Aquabacterium sp. OR-4: one gene and its partner. The protein of the gene in region 2 interacts with the protein of the main gene of each other region in a pairwise test. Links are inferred from orthologs where the notes say so. Each region holds a gene or a part of one and is shown on either strand. Other genes may lie near its edges.

Region 1 (7,688 bases), 1.3 Mb from region 2 along the record:
CGGCCAGCGCGCGGGCCAGCGCCACCAGCTTTTGCTGGCCACCCGACAGCAGCATGGCGCGGCGGTGCTTCATCTCCTGCAGCTCGGGCAGCACGCGGTAGACCAGGGCCAGGCGTTCGTCGCTGCGCAGCGACCTGGCCACCCACACCGGCACCAGGATGTTCTCCTCGACCGTGAGCTCGGGCACCAGGCCGCGGTCTTCGGGCATGTAGCCGATGCCCAGCGCGGCGCGGGCATGGCGCGGCAGCGCCGCCAGGTCCTGGCCGTCGAAGCGGATCTGGCCCTGGCTGGGTGCCAGGTGGCCCATCACCGCGCGCAGCGTGCTGGTCTTGCCGGCGCCGTTGCGGCCGATCAGGCCGACCATGGCCCCATCGGGCACGGTGAGCGACAGGCCGCGCAGCGCGACCACGCCCTGGATGGCGACATGGATGCCTTCGATGGTCAGCATGGGCACGGGCCTCGGGTCAGTCGGTGATGAGTTCGCCGGTGACGTAGCGGCGCACGTCGTCGGTGGCCAGCGCACGTTCGGGCAGGTCGTCGGCAATGATTCGGCCGGCATAAAACGCGATCACGCGGCTGGCATGGCGCGCCACGATGTCCATGTCGTGCTCGACGAACAGCACCGTGGTGCGCTGCTCCTGGCCCAGCGCGGCCATGATGGTGTCCATCATCGGAAACTTCTCCTCGGCCGAGACACCGCTGGTGGGTTCGTCCAGCAGCAGCAGCTTGGGTGCGGTGGTCAGCGCCATCGCGATGTCGAGCAGCTTGCGCACGCCGCCGGGCAGCTCGGCCACGCGGCGGTGGCGGTGCTCGGAAAGGCCGAAGCGCTCGAGCAGCAGGGCCGCACGCTCCAAGGCCTCGCGCCGGCGCGCCGGCTGCAGAAAGCTCAGGCGCTGGTCGTGGCAGGCATTGGCCACCAGCATGTTGTCGAGCGCGCTGAGGTCGCCGAACAGCTGCGGAATCTGGAACGACCGGGCCACGCCCAGCCGCGTGATGGCGCGTGGCGCCAGCGGTGTGATGTCGCGGCCATCGAGCGTGATGCGGCCGGCGTCGGGCTTCAGGTAGCCGGTGATCATGTTGACGAAGGTGGTCTTGCCCGCGCCATTGCTGCCGATCAGGCTGACCCGCTCGCCAGCGCCGATGCGCACCGCGATGGCCTGTGCCGCCACCACCGCGCCGAAGCGCTTTTCAAGGCCCGTGGCCTCCAGCATCGGGGTCATGGTGTCAGCGGCCCTTTTTGGTCCAGAGCGACCCGATGCCGCGTGGCAGGAAGCGGATCACGAACAGCAGAAACAGGCCCAGCACCAGCTGCCAGGTGTTGGGGAAGTAGGCGCTGGAGAAGCTGCGCACCACCTCCAGCACGGTGCTGGCCACGAACACCGCGGCCACGCTCTGCCAGCCGGCCAGGATGGCCACAAAGACGAACTCGCCCGAGGTGGTCCAGAAACTGAAGTTGGGCTCGATGTGGCCCAGCGCCATCACCGCCAGTGCGCCGCCCAGGCCGCCGCAAAAGGCGGCCAGCAGGAAGTTGATGGCCATGGCCTGGCGCACCGAGCCGCCCAGGTACTCCACCCGCAGCTCGTTCTCGCGCACCGCCAGCGTGACCAGGCCGCGCGTCGAGTCGAAGAACACCCGCATCAGCAGGCCCATCACGCAGGCGATGGCCACGGTCAGCAGGTACAGCACATAGCCGGCGCGCGCATCGGGCAAGGCCTGGCCCAGCAGCGTGGGCCGGCCCATGTTGAAGCCGTCGCTGCCGCCAAAGGTGTCGAGCTTCATCAGCAGGCCGTAGGTCACCATCGACAGCGCCAGCGTCAGCATCGCGAAGAAGATGCCGCGGTAGCGCGACAGCAGCGGGGCAAAGGGCGCGGCCACGAGCAGCGCGGCCACGCCGCCGGCCAGCGCCAGGCCCAGCGCGTCGGTGAAGCCCAGCTTGTTGAACAGCAGGGCCGCGGCGTAGCCGCCCACGGCAAACACCATGCCCTGGCCGAAGGGCACCACGCCGCCGCGCATCAGGCCCATGATGCCCAGCGACACCAGGCCATTGGCCGCCGCCATGGTGACCAGGAACACCAGCCACCGGGGGGCCACCGCGCCCACCGCGGCCAGCAGCGCAAAACCGGCCAGGCCGATGGCCAGCGTGCGGCCGGGGCGCACGCCCCCGGCCGCCGGGCCGGCCTCCAAGCCGCTGGCTGGCGCAGCCACGGCGGGCGTGGGTGAAAGAACTGCCGACATGCGCGCCTCCGCTCAGATCTTGCGCGCCTGGATGCGCTGGAACAGCCCCTCGGGCCGGAACATCAGCACGATGGCCATCACGATGTAGATCGAGAACAGCTCGGCCACCGGTGCGGTGTGCACCGCAACAGAGCGCGCCAGGCCGACGATCAGCGCGCCGATGGCGGCGCCTTCGATGCTGCCCAGGCCGCCGATGATGACCACCGCGAACGAGACGATGATCACGCCCACCGAGACGCCGGGCTGCACCGAGATCATCGGCGCGGTGAAGGCGCCGCCGAGTGCCGCCAGCAGGATGCCGGCGGCGAACGCGCCCATGTAGACGCGCGACACGTTGATGCCCATGCTGGCGGCGATCTCCGACGAGTGGATGACCACCGTGACGATCTTGCCGATGCGTGTGCGGTTCAGGCACCACCACACCACCAGGCCCACCGCGGCGGCCAGGCCCACCAGCGCGAAGTCGTAGCCCACATAGCTCTGCTTGCCGATGTCGACATTGCCGAACAGGCCATAGGGCTCGCTCACGTAGTAGGGGTTGGCGCCCCAGATCAGCTTGGTGACGTCCTCCATGATCAGGAACAGCGCATAGGTCACCAGCACCAGCAGCACCTCGTCGCGGCCGTAGAAGAAGCGCAGCAGCCCGCGCTCGGTGAGCGGGGCCACCAGTGCGGCCACCGCCACCGCCGCCAGCAGCATGGCCACCAGGCTGAAGGCCGGTGCCCACTGCATGCTGGCCGCCCAGCCCACGAAGCTGGCCGCCGCATACGCCCCCAGCGCATAGAAGCTGCCATGCGCGATGTTCAGGATCTTCAGCACCCCGAACACCAGGGTCAGCCCCAGCGCCACGATGAACAGCCACGAGGCATAGGTGAGCGCGTCGATCAGGATCGTGATGAGTTCAGCCATGCGAGGCCCTCCCCGGGTGGATGTGCAGGTGCTGCGGCAGACCGCTCAGGGGCAGCCGCTGGCGCCCTGGAAGCCGGCCTTGATCCAGTCTTCGCTCTTCATGGTGGCCGGCGGGTTCACGCAGCTGGCCGGGAACCGCATGATGTCGTCGATGACCACCATCTTCTTGGCCGCGTCGTAGCGGGTCTTGCCGATGGCGGTGTCCTGCGTGGCCTGGTGGCCGCCGCCGTTGCTCATGCGGATGCGCCCGGCCGGCGAATCCCATTCGCTGTTGCGCAGCGCCGCGGCCAGTTGCTCGGGCGAGGGCTTCTTGCCGCCATTGGCGGCGATGGCCTTCTCGGCGGCCAGCTTCAGGCCCAGCAGGGCCTGCACCATGCGGTAGGGCGCCTGCACCGGATAGACGTTGTGCGCCTTGCTGTACAGATCCCACCACCAGTCGTTGAGCGCGCTCTTGGGCGACATCAGGCCGTAGGCGCCGCGCGCACCCAGGATCACGCCGTCGGGCATCTTGTCGCCCAGGCCCGGCAGCACATGGTCGGCCGCCGAGAACACCACCTGGGTGCGCTTGAACAGGCCGCGCGGGCCGGCCTGCAGCACAAAGGCCTGCAGGTCGCCGCCCCACAGGCTGCTGTGGGTGACGTCGGCGGTGGTCTTCATCAGCGCCGAGATCTCGCTGCCGTACTGGCCGGCGCCAAACTTGGGCAGCTGGTCCTCGCCCAGCTTGGCGGCCGGGTAGAGCTTCTCCATGGTCCAGGTGAAGTCCTTCTTCGAGTCCTGGCCCCAGGCGTAGTCCTGGTTGATCATGTTGAAGGTCTCGATCTTGACATTCTTGGCCTTCAGGTAGCGGCCCAGCGCCACGTTGTCCATCGCCGCATGGCTGGCGGTGCGGAACACGTACTGGTAGCTGCGCTCCTCGAAGATGCGCGGCGTGCCGCAGTCGTAGAGGATCAGGAACTTCTTCATCTCCTCGGCCACCGGCGCCACCGCCAGGCAGTCGCCCGAGCTCACGTAGCCCACCACGGCATCGACCTTCTCGCGGTCGTACAGGTTGCGCAGCTCCTGCACCTGCTTGGTGGCACCGCCGTTTTCGTCGACGTAGACGAACTCGAGCTTGATGCCGCCGAAGCCGGGCTTGTTGTAGGGCGCCGGCGCGGCGCCCTTGTTGAAGGCCTCGAGCAGCAGCTTGGCGCCGTTGACCGCCGGGATGCCGAAGCTCTCGGCCGCCTGGCCGGAGAGAAAGCTGACGACGCCGACCTTGAAGGTCTCTTGCGCCTGGGCGCCCGCGGCGGCGCACAGCGCGGCAGCGGCGGCCAGGCCGCGCAGCATGCGGTGGGCGGGGATGCGGATCTCGGGTCTTGCCATCGTGCGTCTCCTGCTGTTGTCGCCCCGGTCGGGCATTAGGTGGGCTGGGTGATCGGCGTGCCCATGTCGAGCCCGGCGAGCGCGAAGCCGCGTTGAAAGTCGATCATGTGCTTGTGCGTCCAGCGCTCGGCGCCGGCGGCATCGCGCTGCTCGAGCGCGGCCACGATCTGGCGATGCGCCTCGAGGTTGCGCGCCGCAGCCTGCGGCAGCTGGCCGAAGATGCGCTGCAGCGTGGGGTCGTAGAGCAGGCCCACCGGCTCGCGGGCCAGCATCAGCGGGCGGTTGCGGCTGGCGCGGCCCACCAGGGCATGGAAGGCCATGTCCAGCCGCACCAGCGCGGCGTGCGATTCACGGGCCAGGCCCAGGGCCTCGGTGGCGCGCAGGTTGTCGTGCAGCAGCGCCAGATCGGCGGCGTCGGCGCGTGTCGCGGCCAGGCGGGCGGCCAGCGGCTCGAGCGTGTTGGCCAGCTCCCAGAGCTCTTGAAACGTGGTCTGCTGCAGCAGCAGGGCGCGCGTGGCGCGCGGCGCCAGGTCGTGCACGCCGGGCAGGCACACGAACAGGCGCCGGCCCTCGCCGCGCTGCAGCAGGCCCTCGCGCTCGACCTGGCGGATGGCCTCGCGCACGGTGGAGCGGTGCACGCCGAAGCGATCGGACAGCTCGTGCTCGGTGGGCAGGGCGGCGCCGGGGGGCAGGGCGCCGTCGACGATGGCCCGTTCGATGGCCGCCGATACCGCCTTGTAGGCCGGCTCGACGACCACACGCTGGAACACCGCTGCAGGCCCCTGGGCACCCATGACTGCCTCGCCCCCGCGCCGCTGACAGGGCAACGGCGTGGCCGGATCTTTGTCCGACAAGCGGATCACCGGAACGAGACAAACCCGCAAGCGGTATGTCCACTGCGCGACAAGACGGCAGGCGCGCCAAGGCGCTGTGCAGGCTTGCGCAGGGCCCGGCCCGGCCCGGGCGGCGTGCGAGGACGGCGGGCGCGGCCAGCGCGTCGAACGCGTCGAACGCGGCCCGCGCTGCCTGCCCGGCCGCGGCTCAGGGCATGCTGGTGGCGGGCGTGGCCGTGGTGACAGCCGCCGTGTCCGCGTGCCTGTCGTGCTGGGCATGCAGGCGCTGTGCGAGCCAGCCCACGCGGGCCATGGCCTGCTGGTGCGGCAGGGTCCAGCCCTGGCCCACGCTCAGGCGCACGCAGTGGCGGTAGCGCGGGCCGGCGCTGAACATCGGCCCTGGCGCGATGCAGATGCCCTCGGCCTGGCAGTCGCGGAACAGCTGCATGGCGTCCACGCCGCTGGGCAGCTCAAGCCACAGCATCAGGCCGCCGGCCGGATCGGTGACCCGCGTGCCGCGCGGAAAGTGCTGGCCGATCAGCTGCCGTGCCTCGGCCAGGCGCTGCGCAAACACCTGGCGCAGGCGCCGCAGCTGGGGCTCGTAGCCCGGCTGCGTCAGCAGCTCGGCCATGGCCATTTCCACCACGCCGGTGTGCCCGCCCGAGCAGGCCATCTTGCGCCGGCGCAGCGCATCGCCAAAGCGCCCGCCTTCGGCCCAGCCCACGCGCAGGCCCGGTGCCACGGTCTTGGAGAACGAGGCCGCCAGCATCACCCAGCCTTCGGGGTCGAAGGACTTCACGGCGCGCCGGTATTCATCGCGCTCGGCCAGGTCGTTGTAGATCGCGTCCTCGATCAGCGGCACGCGGTGCTCGGCCAGCAGGGCGGCCAGGCGGCGGCGCTCGGCCAGCGGCATGCAGGCCCCCAGCGGGTTCTGCAGCGTGGGCACGGCCAGCACGGCGCGCACCGGCTGGGTTTGCAGGGCCAGGGCCAGCGCATCCACCGACAGGCCGTGCCGCGGATGGGTGGGGATCTCCAGCGCCTTGAGCTGCAGCGACTGCAGGATCTGCAGAAAGCCGAACGAGGTGGGTGACTCGAGCGCCACCGTGTCCCCCGGCCGCGTGACGGCCAGCAGGCACATCGTGACCGCCTCGTTGGTGCCGTTGGTGATGACGATGCGGCGCGGATCGAGCGCGCAGCCCAGCGCCAGTGCGCGCCGTGCGATGGCGCTGCGCAGCGCCTGCTCGCCATGGCCGGTGGGGTAGCGCGTGATCAGCTGGCGCTGGCGCAGCGTGGCCTGGCTCAGGGCGCGGCGCAGGCGGTCCTGGGCAAACAGCTCGGGATGCGGGCACACCGCACCGAACGAGATCACGCCGGGCGTGGCGGCCATCTCCATCACATGCTCGGAGAGATCGAACACGTCGACCTCCTGCGGCAGCGGCTGCGGCGCCGAGGTGGCGGGCTCGGGCAGCGCGGCCAGCGACCGGGCCAGCACCACATGGCCCGAGCGCGGCCGGGCCTGCACCAGCCGGGCATCTTCCAGCCAGCGGTAGGCCTGCACCACGGTGGACACCGAGACCAGCTGCTCGCGTGCCGCCTGGCGAACCGAGGGCAGGCGGGTGCCGGGGCGCAGCGCGCCTTGCTGGATGGCCAGCGTCAGGCGCTCGGCCAGCTGGCGGTACAGCGGCAGGTCGCCGCGCGAGGGGGAGTCGTCGGCAGGCGGCCCGGGCATGCGGGCATTGTGCTGCGCCGCCGCTGCCGCGCACCAGCACAGATCGGGGCGGATGCCAGCGGTACAGCCGGGCAGGCGCGGTGCGCTGTGCCGGTCGGGTGCGGTGGCCGGTGCGTCTGGCGCGCCCGGCGGCAGGCCGCCAGCATGGGGCCATGCACACCACCACCCCTGTCGATGCCCTGATCGAGCTGGCCCCGGGCCAGGCCCTCACCCTGCCGCGCGGGCACGGCCTGCTGCAGGTGCTCAGCGGCCGCGTCTGGCTGACCTGCCCGGGCGACCCCGACGATCACTTCATCGGCGCCGGCCAGGCCTGGCCGCTGCCGCGCCTTGCCGGCGTGGTGATCGAGTGCGATGGCGCCGTGCCGGCGCGCCTGCGCCTGCCGGCCGTGGCGCGGCAGCGCGCCGGGCTGCCACTCAGTGGCGGAAGTGCCGCGTGCCGGTGAACACCATCGTGATGCCGCGCTCGTTGGCCGCGGCGATCACTTCGGCGTCGCGCATCGAGCCACCGGGCTGGATGACGCAGCTGGCGCCGGCATCCACCACCACGTCCAGGCCGTCGCGGAACGGGAAGAAGGCGTCGCTGGCCACCGCCGTGCCGGCCAGGCTGAGGCCGGCGTGGC
Region 2 (7,662 bases):
GCGGGCCTGGCGCTGCCGGTCACGCTGGCGGGTTTCGGGCTGGCCGCCGCCAGCGGCCTGCTGATGTTTGCCGGCCAGGCGGTTGAACTGCTGGGCCAGCGCCTGTTCACGCTGAAGATGCTGCTGATCGCCGTGCTGGGCTGCAATGCGGCGGTGTTTCATGCGCGCGGCGCGCTGCAGCACCCCGATGCCTGGGCGCGGCTGCAGACCGCGCTGTCGCTGGGGGGATGGCTGGTGGTCATCGTGCTCGGCCGCTGGCTCGGCTACGTTTGAGGCCTTCGCGCCAAACCCCGGGAGTGATCCGATGAACGCCCTGCAACGCCGCCAGCTGCTGCTGGCCGCCCCCGCGCTGTGGGCCTGGCCCGCTGCACGGGCCCACCATGGCTGGAGCAGCTTCGACCAGACCCGGCCGCTGTGGCTGGAAGGCCGGGCGCAGAAGGTGAGCTGGAAGAACCCGCATGCCGAGCTGCAGCTGGAGCTGGCGGCCACGCCGGCCCTGCCGGCCGACCTGGCCACGCGGGCATTGCCGGCGCAGACCGCGCCGGTGGACGGCAAGGCCCTGCTGGCTGCCACGCGCCTGCCGCGGCGTGGTGACCGGCTGTGGCAGATCGAGCTGGCGCCGCTGACGCGCCTGCAGGCCTGGGGCGTGCCCGAGATCACCGCCGGCCAGGCGCTGGCGGTGCTGGGTTTTGGCTTCGCCGACGAAAAGGGCGACGCGGTGCTGCGGGCCGAATACCTGTGGCTGGCCGGCAAGGCCTACGGCCTGCGCTCGTCACCGGCCTGAGTGCCGGCCCGCGCGGCACAAAGCCGCTCAGGCCAGCAGGCCCTGGCGGCCGGCCCATTCGGCGCCGGGCGCCAGCAGCACCGGCGTGTCGATGGCCGCCGCCTCCACGCACAGGAAGTGCTGCCAGTCTTCGTCGGGCAGGTCCGACAGCTCGGCGGCCTTGTCAGGGCCGGGGTTCCACACCACGGTGTCGGGCAGGCCTTCCTGATCGATCTGCAGCCTGCCGAAGCCGCTGGCCAGCTGGAACGGGTGCTGCACTTCGCAGTACACGCGGTCGATCTCGCCCACAAAGCCGATCGGGTCGAACTCCTGGTGGCAGCGCTCGCCGTCGTTGACCATGTCCTCGTAGACCAGGTCGTGCACGCCGTGCAGTCGCGCCTTCAGCAGGTCGTCGATGCGCAGGTAGGTGTGCAGCGCGGTGCTGAACTCGAAGCTGCTGCTGCCGGTGTTGGTGACGGCCAGCTCCACATCCAGCTGCTTGCCCGACACCACCAGGGTCAGCTCGGCCTCGAAGTCATGCGGCCACAGCGCGCGCGTGGCCTCGTCGCTCACCAGCCTGAGCACGCCGATGGCTGCGCCGCCGCGCTGCACGCCTTCGGCCCACTGCCAGGGGGTGGTGCGGGCAAAGCCGTGCCGCGGCAGCGGCCCGCGCGCCGCAAACTGCGGAAAGCACACCGGAATGCCGCCACGCACCGCCTGGCCGGGGCCGGCCACGGCCTCGGGCGAGAGGTACAGGCGCTCTTCGTCGCCGGCCGGAATCCACGACACGATGTGTGCGCCATGCAGCAGCACGATGGCCTGCGCGCCATCGGGCGACACCAGGCACATGGCCGGCTGGCCGAGCACGGTCACCGGCTCGATCATGGGGCCGCCTTGTGCAGGTCGGCAAAGGCCTCGGCCGCCGCCGCCACGGTGGCGGCGATGTCGGCCTCGGTGTGCGCCGCGCTCACAAAGCCGGCCTCGTACAGCGCCGGGGCCAGGTACACGCCCCGGTCGAGCATGCCGTGGAAAAAGCGGTTGAAGCGCGCCTTGTCGGTGGCCATCACCGCGTTGTAGTGCTGCGGCAGGCTGTCGAAGAAGAAGAAGCCGAACATGCCGCCCTGGCTGTCACCGCAGAACGGGATGTCAGCCGCCTGCGCGGCACGGGTCAGGCCCGCCACCAGGCTCTGGGTCTTGGCGGCCAGCGCCTCGTAGAAGCCGGGCTTGGCGATTTCGGTCAGCGTGGCCAGGCCGCAGGCGGTGGCCACCGGGTTGCCGCTCAGCGTGCCGGCCTGGTACACCGGGCCCAGCGGCGCCAGGTGCTTCATGATCTCGCGCGTGGTGCCAAAGGCCGCCAGCGGCATGCCGCCGCCGATGACCTTGCCGAACACGCTGATGTCGGGCGCAAAGCCGGGAATGGCCTGGGCGTACAGGCTTTGCGCGCTGCCGAGCGCAACGCGAAAGCCGGTCATCACCTCGTCAAAGACAAACAGCGCGCCATGCTGCTTGCACAGCGCGTGAATGCGTTGCACAAAGGGCACCTGCGCACGCACGAAATTCATGTTGCCGGCGATCGGCTCGATCATCACGCAGGCGATCTCGGCGCCATGGGCGGCAAATGCCGCCTCGATCTGCTCGAGGTTGTTGTACTCGAGCACCAGCGTGTGCTGCACCACCTCGGCCGGCACGCCGGCGCTGGTGGGGTGGCCAAAGGTGGCCAGGCCCGAGCCGGCCTTCACCAGCAGCGCGTCGGCATGGCCGTGGTAGCAGCCCTCGAACTTGATGATCTTGCTGCGGCCGGTGGCGCCGCGCGCCAGGCGGATGGCGCTCATGCCGGCCTCGGTGCCGCTGCTCACCAGCCGCACTTGCTCGATGCTGGGCACCAGCGCGATGATGGCCTCGGCCAGCTCGACCTCGCGCTCGGTGGGCGCGCCGAAGCTGAAGCCCTCCAGTGCGGCCTTCTGCACCGCCTCGAGCACGGCCGGATGGCCATGGCCCAGGATCATCGGGCCCCAGGAGCCGATGTAGTCGATCAGGCGCTGGCCCTCGGCGTCCCACATGTAGGCGCCATGCGCGCGGGCAATGAAGCGCGGCGTGCCGCCCACGGCGCGAAAGGCGCGCACGGGCGAGTTCACGCCGCCGGGAATGACGCGCTGGGCGCGTTCGAACAGGGCTTGGTTGCTGGTGGTCATCACGAAGGAACGGATCGGTGGGCGCTCAGTGCATGCGCCGCGGCGGCGGCTTGGCGGCCTTGGGTTCGGCCGGCTCGGCGGCGCTGGCGGCTGGCGCGGCGGCCGCAGCCGGTGCGCCGGCTTCGCCTTCGGCGCCCTCCTCGGCCGGGGGCAGGGCCCAGAAGAAGCGGTCGGGCACCACACCGCCCATGCCCGGGCGGAAGCCCGAATCGAGGGTCTGGTCCATGAAGGCCAGGGCCTCGCCAACGGCAGCCTGCAGCTCGGTGCCCGAGGCCAGCAGCGCGGCCAGCGCGGCGCTCAGGGTGTCGCCGGCACCAACGAAGGCGGTGTCGAACATCTCGAACTTCTCGCCGGTGATCGCGCCCTGCGGCGAGGCCAGCACGTTGTCGATGTACTGCTCGGTGCCCTTGCTCGGCAGCATGATGCCGGTCACCAGCACATAACGCGTGCCGCGTTCGCCGGCGGCCACCGCCAGCTCGCGCGCCGAGGGCGGGCGCTCGCTGTCCCAGTCGGGCAGCAGAAAGTCGGTCAGCGTCTTGTGGCTGCCCACCAGCAGCTCGGTGGCCGGCAGGATCAGGTCGCGAAAGGCCTCGTGGTAGGGCTGGGCCTGGTCTTCATCAAGCCAGCCCAGGTTGGGCAGGTACGAGACCAGCGGCACATCGGGGTAGTCGGACAGCACCTCGGCCACCGCGCTGACGCCTTCGGCGCTGCCCAGGAAGCCGACCTTCCAGCCGGCCACGGTGATGTCTTCGAGGATGGTGCGCGCCTGCTCGGTGACGACGTCGGCGTCGATCGGATGGTGGTCGAAGATCTCGGCCGAGTCGCGCATCAGGACGCCGCAGGTGATCGGCAGCGCATGCGCGCCCATGGCCGCCAGCGTGGCCACATCACCGGCGCTGCCGCCGGCGCCGCTGGGGTCGGCCACGTTGAAGCTCAGCACGCAGGCCGGCGCGGGCGCCTCCTGCAGCGCTTCGTCGCCGGGCTCGGCGGCCTGGTCGGCGCCAGGGGCGCCGGCGGCGGTGCCGGGCGCTTGGCCGGGAGGGGGGCGGGAGGTCATCGATGGCGGGTCCGTTGGGTCTGACGGCTGGCGCGGCGCTGGCCGCGTCAGGAACCCGTCAGGCGGGAGGAAGAGGAAATTCGGGCGCGAGCTGCGGGCCGCACGAAAGGGGGCGGGAACCCGTGGCTACAATGCCAGCTTCATTGTAGTGACCTGCCCGACAACGTGACTGAACCGCGCACCTGGATGTGCCTCATCTGCGGCTGGATCTACGACGAGGCCGCGGGCGACGCCGAGCATGGCATCGCCCCCGGAACCCGCTGGGAAGACGTGCCCATGAACTGGACCTGCCCCGAGTGTGGTGCCCGCAAGGAAGACTTCGAGATGGTGCCGGCCTGACCGTGCACCACGGGGCGTCCATGCTTGCCCATCGCCCGAGTCGGCCACATTGCCCGAACTGAGGATCGCCTGACGTGGACGACGTTCTGCCCACCCCTTCCTCGGTGTCGTCCGGGGGCAGCACCCGGGTGCTGGTCATCGACGACAGCAACACCATCCGGCGCTCGGCCGAGATATTCCTCAAGCAGGGCGGCCACGAGGTGGTGCTGGCCGAGGATGGCTACGACGCCTTGGCCAAGGTCAGCGACAACACGCCCGACCTGATCTTCTGCGACATCCTGATGCCGCGCCTGGATGGCTACCAGACCTGCGCCATCATCAAGCGCAACCCGCGCTTTGCCCGCGTGCCGGTGATCATGCTGTCGTCCAAGGACGGGCTGTTCGACAAGGCGCGTGGCCGCATGGTCGGCTCGGAAGACTACCTGACCAAACCCTTCACCAAGGAACAGCTGCTGCGCGCGGTCGAGCAGTTCAGCCGGGCGGCCGCGGCCCCGGGCGGCGTCGAGCCGTCCGACCCCCCCAAACGCTGAGCGACTGCGCGGGCACGATCCGGGAGAATCATCCGATGCCAGTGCACAACATCCTGCTCGTCGACGACTCCAAGACCGAACTGCACGTTCTGTCGGAGATGCTGCGCCGCGAAGGTTTTCGCGTGCGCACCGCCGAGACCGGCGAAGAGGCGCTGCGGCGCCTGGCCGAAGAAAAGCCCGACCTGATCCTGATGGACGTGGTGATGCCGGGGCAGAACGGCTTCCAGCTCACCCGCACGATCACGCGCGATCCGCGTTATGCCGGCATGCCGGTGATCATGTGCACCAGCAAGAACCAGGAGACCGACCGGGTCTGGGGCCTGCGCCAGGGTGCCAAGGACTACGTGGTCAAGCCGGTCAAGGCCGAAGAGCTGCTGGCCAAGATCCGCCAGTTCGACTGACCCACGCCCACCCCGGAACCCACACCCGACATGGCCAACAAGGATGCGCTGCGCGCTTTGCAGACCCGCCTCGCCGAGCGCATGCAGCAGGTGCGCAGCGAGCAGCCCGGCGTTTCGTGGCTGGCGGTCGATTGCGGCGGCCAGGGCCTGCTGTTTCCGCTGAAGGAGGCTGGCGAGATCTTCGACACCGGCACCATGGTGGCGGTGCCGCACACCCAGCCCTGGTTCAGCGGCGTGGTCAACCTGCGTGGCGGTGTGTGCTCGGTGGTCGACATGGCCTCGTTCCTGGGGCTGCGCGAGGCCGGTGGCCCCTTGCCCGAACATGCACGGCTGGTGGCCTTCAATGCCGCGCTGAACGTCAACGGCGCGCTGCTGGTGGATCGGCTGGAGGGCTTGCGTCACGCGGCCGACATGCAGGCCACCGAAGAAACTGATGACAATGCATCGCGCCCGGCCTTTGCGCCGGCGCGTTGGCGCGATGCAGCCGGACGCGAGTGGCAGGAGATCAGCCTGGCCGGTCTGGCGCACGAGCCGCAATTTCTGGCCATCGCTGGCTGACAAGACAAGCCGGGCGAGCGCTGGCCGCCGCCCAGGTGAGCCGCGCCGCGGCCGAGCAAGTAGGGAAAGGGATGTAATGGGCTTCCTGGACAAACTCAAGGGCAACCGGCGCGGTGACGAGGCGGGGGGTGCCAACGCGCCAGCCAACTTCGACGAGCTGCAGGCGGCGATGGACGCTGGCCAGGTGCCCGCGGGACGCGCTGCCGAGCCGGGCGATTCGGTGCTCGAGGCGCCCTCGGTGGCCTCGACCCTGGTGCCGGCCGAGACCGACAGCGCCATCATCTCGGAGATGCCCCCGTCCGACGCCCGTGGCGATTTCAGCGATTCGCGTCAGAACCTGGCCGCCGTGGCCGGTGCCGGCGCGGCCGCCGCGGGCCTGCCGCTGATCGGCCAGCGCCCGGTGGCCGAGCAGCAGCGCATCCTGGCCATCGTGCTGGGCGTGGGCTTGCTGCTGCTGGTGCTGTCGACCGTGTTTGCCCTCACCTCGGCCAGCCGCAACTCGGCCCAGGTGGCGGCCACCGGCCATTCGCTGATGCAGTCGCAGCGCCTGGCCAAGGCGGTGTCGCAGGCGGTGGTGGGCAACGCCCCGGCCTTCGTCGAAGTGAAGGACGCCGTCTCGGTGCTGGCCAACAACGCCCGCGCGCTGAAGGACGGTGGTACCGGCATCTCGGCCGTCTCGGGTGCCGCGCTGGACCAGCTGACGCCGCTGATGCCGATGGTCGACCGCGCCGAGAAAAACGCCACCATCGTGCTCGGTCAGCAAAAGACGCTGACCCAGGTGGGCGAGGCGCTGCGCGCGATCAACCGCCAGTCGGTCGACCTGCTCGACACCGCCGAGACCGTGTCGTCGCTCAAGCTGCAGCAGGGCGCCTCGGCGGCCGAGCTGTCGGCCGTGGGCCAGGTGGTGATGCTGACCCAGCGCATCGGCAAGAGCGCCAACGAGTTCCTCACCACCGAAGGCGGCAGCCCCGAGGCGGTGTTTCTGCTCGGCAAGGACCTGAACACCTTCCGCGAGATCGTCGACGGCCTGATCGAGGGCAACGCCGAGCTGCGCCTGCCCGGCACCAAGGAGCCGCAGGCCCGTGAGCAGCTGGCCAAGCTGAAGACCCAGTTCGGCCAGACCCAGACCCAGGCCAGCGCCATCCTGAGCAACCTGCAGGGCATGTCCAGCGCGCGTGAAGCCCAGGGCGCGGTGATCAAGGACAGCGAACCGCTGCGCAAGGGTCTCGAAGGGGTGCAGGACGCGCTGGCCAGTGCCGGCGGCTTCCGCGCCGTGCACGTCATCGCACTGCTGCTGGGCGTGCTGATGATCGCCGCGGCGGCGTATGGTTTCCTGCGCCTGTTCGTCACCGACCAGGCCCAGCGCGCCGGCATCGCCGAGGCCCAGGCCCTCGAGGCCGAGCGCCAGGAGCAGGAAGCCAAGCGCGTCAACGACGCCAACCAGGCGGCCATTCTGCGGCTGATGAACGAGCTGCAGTCGGTGGCCGAGGGCGACCTGACCCAGCAGGCCACCGTCACCGAAGACATCACCGGTGCCATTGCCGACTCGGTGAACTACACCGTTGAAGAGCTGCGCAACCTGGTGTCGCAGGTGCAGGGCACGGCGGCCCGGGTGGCCGAGACCACGCAGCGCGTGGACGACACCTCCACCGAGCTGCTGGCCGCGTCGGACGAGCAGCTGCGCGAGATCCGCGAGACCGGCGAGTCGGTGCTGCAGATGGCCCAGCGCATCAACGAGGTGTCGGCCCAGGCGCAGCAGTCGGCACATGTGGCGCGGCAATCGCTGCGCGCCGCCGAGACCGGCCTGGCCGCGGTGCAGAAC

What was found.
Region 1: the proteins of hemL (region 2) and N4G63_RS10290 interact in binary tests that used the Escherichia coli proteins (3 or more experiments, as listed by UniProt). The link is inferred for Aquabacterium sp. OR-4 from one-to-one orthologs.

What each region holds. Positions count from the first base shown.
Region 1 is NZ_JAOCQD020000001.1:2,380,548-2,388,235, reverse strand. Bases 3,410-6,254 are described here. They hold N4G63_RS10290 (FadR/GntR family transcriptional regulator), read right to left. Parts: upstream 5,277-6,254; coding sequence 4,542-5,276; downstream 3,410-4,541. Other genes in these bases: N4G63_RS10285 (aminotransferase-like domain-containing protein), read right to left, coding at 5,548-6,254; N4G63_RS10295 (ABC transporter substrate-binding protein), read right to left, coding at 3,410-4,506. Outside these bases: N4G63_RS10315 (ABC transporter ATP-binding protein), read right to left, coding at 1-448; N4G63_RS10310 (ABC transporter ATP-binding protein), read right to left, coding at 465-1,220; N4G63_RS10305 (branched-chain amino acid ABC transporter permease), read right to left, coding at 1,225-2,235; N4G63_RS10300 (branched-chain amino acid ABC transporter permease), read right to left, coding at 2,248-3,144; more of N4G63_RS10295, read right to left, coding at 3,190-3,409; more of N4G63_RS10285, read right to left, coding at 6,255-7,068; N4G63_RS10280 (DUF2917 domain-containing protein), read left to right, coding at 7,221-7,511; purH (bifunctional phosphoribosylaminoimidazolecarboxamide formyltransferase/IMP cyclohydrolase), read right to left, coding at 7,483-7,688. UniProt on the Escherichia coli protein: Transcriptional activator of the glcDEFGB operon which is associated with glycolate utilization, and encodes malate synthase G and the genes needed for glycolate oxidase activity. Also negatively regulates the transcription of its own gene.
Region 2 is NZ_JAOCQD020000001.1:1,032,901-1,040,562, forward strand. Bases 801-3,619 are described here. They hold hemL (glutamate-1-semialdehyde 2,1-aminomutase), read right to left. Parts: upstream 2,956-3,619; coding sequence 1,645-2,955; downstream 801-1,644. Other genes in these bases: N4G63_RS04335 (D-hexose-6-phosphate mutarotase), read right to left, coding at 812-1,648; thiD (bifunctional hydroxymethylpyrimidine kinase/phosphomethylpyrimidine kinase), read right to left, coding at 2,981-3,619. In the rest of the region: N4G63_RS04325 (hypothetical protein), read left to right, coding at 1-273; N4G63_RS04330 (DUF6152 family protein), read left to right, coding at 305-784; more of thiD, read right to left, coding at 3,620-4,012; N4G63_RS04350 (rubredoxin), read left to right, coding at 4,199-4,351; N4G63_RS04355 (response regulator), read left to right, coding at 4,426-4,881; N4G63_RS04360 (response regulator), read left to right, coding at 4,917-5,282; N4G63_RS04365 (chemotaxis protein CheW), read left to right, coding at 5,313-5,840; N4G63_RS04370 (methyl-accepting chemotaxis protein), read left to right, coding at 5,917-7,662. UniProt on the Escherichia coli protein: Aminomutase that catalyzes the transfer of the amine group on carbon 2 of glutamate 1-semialdehyde to the adjacent carbon 1 to form 5-aminolevulinate.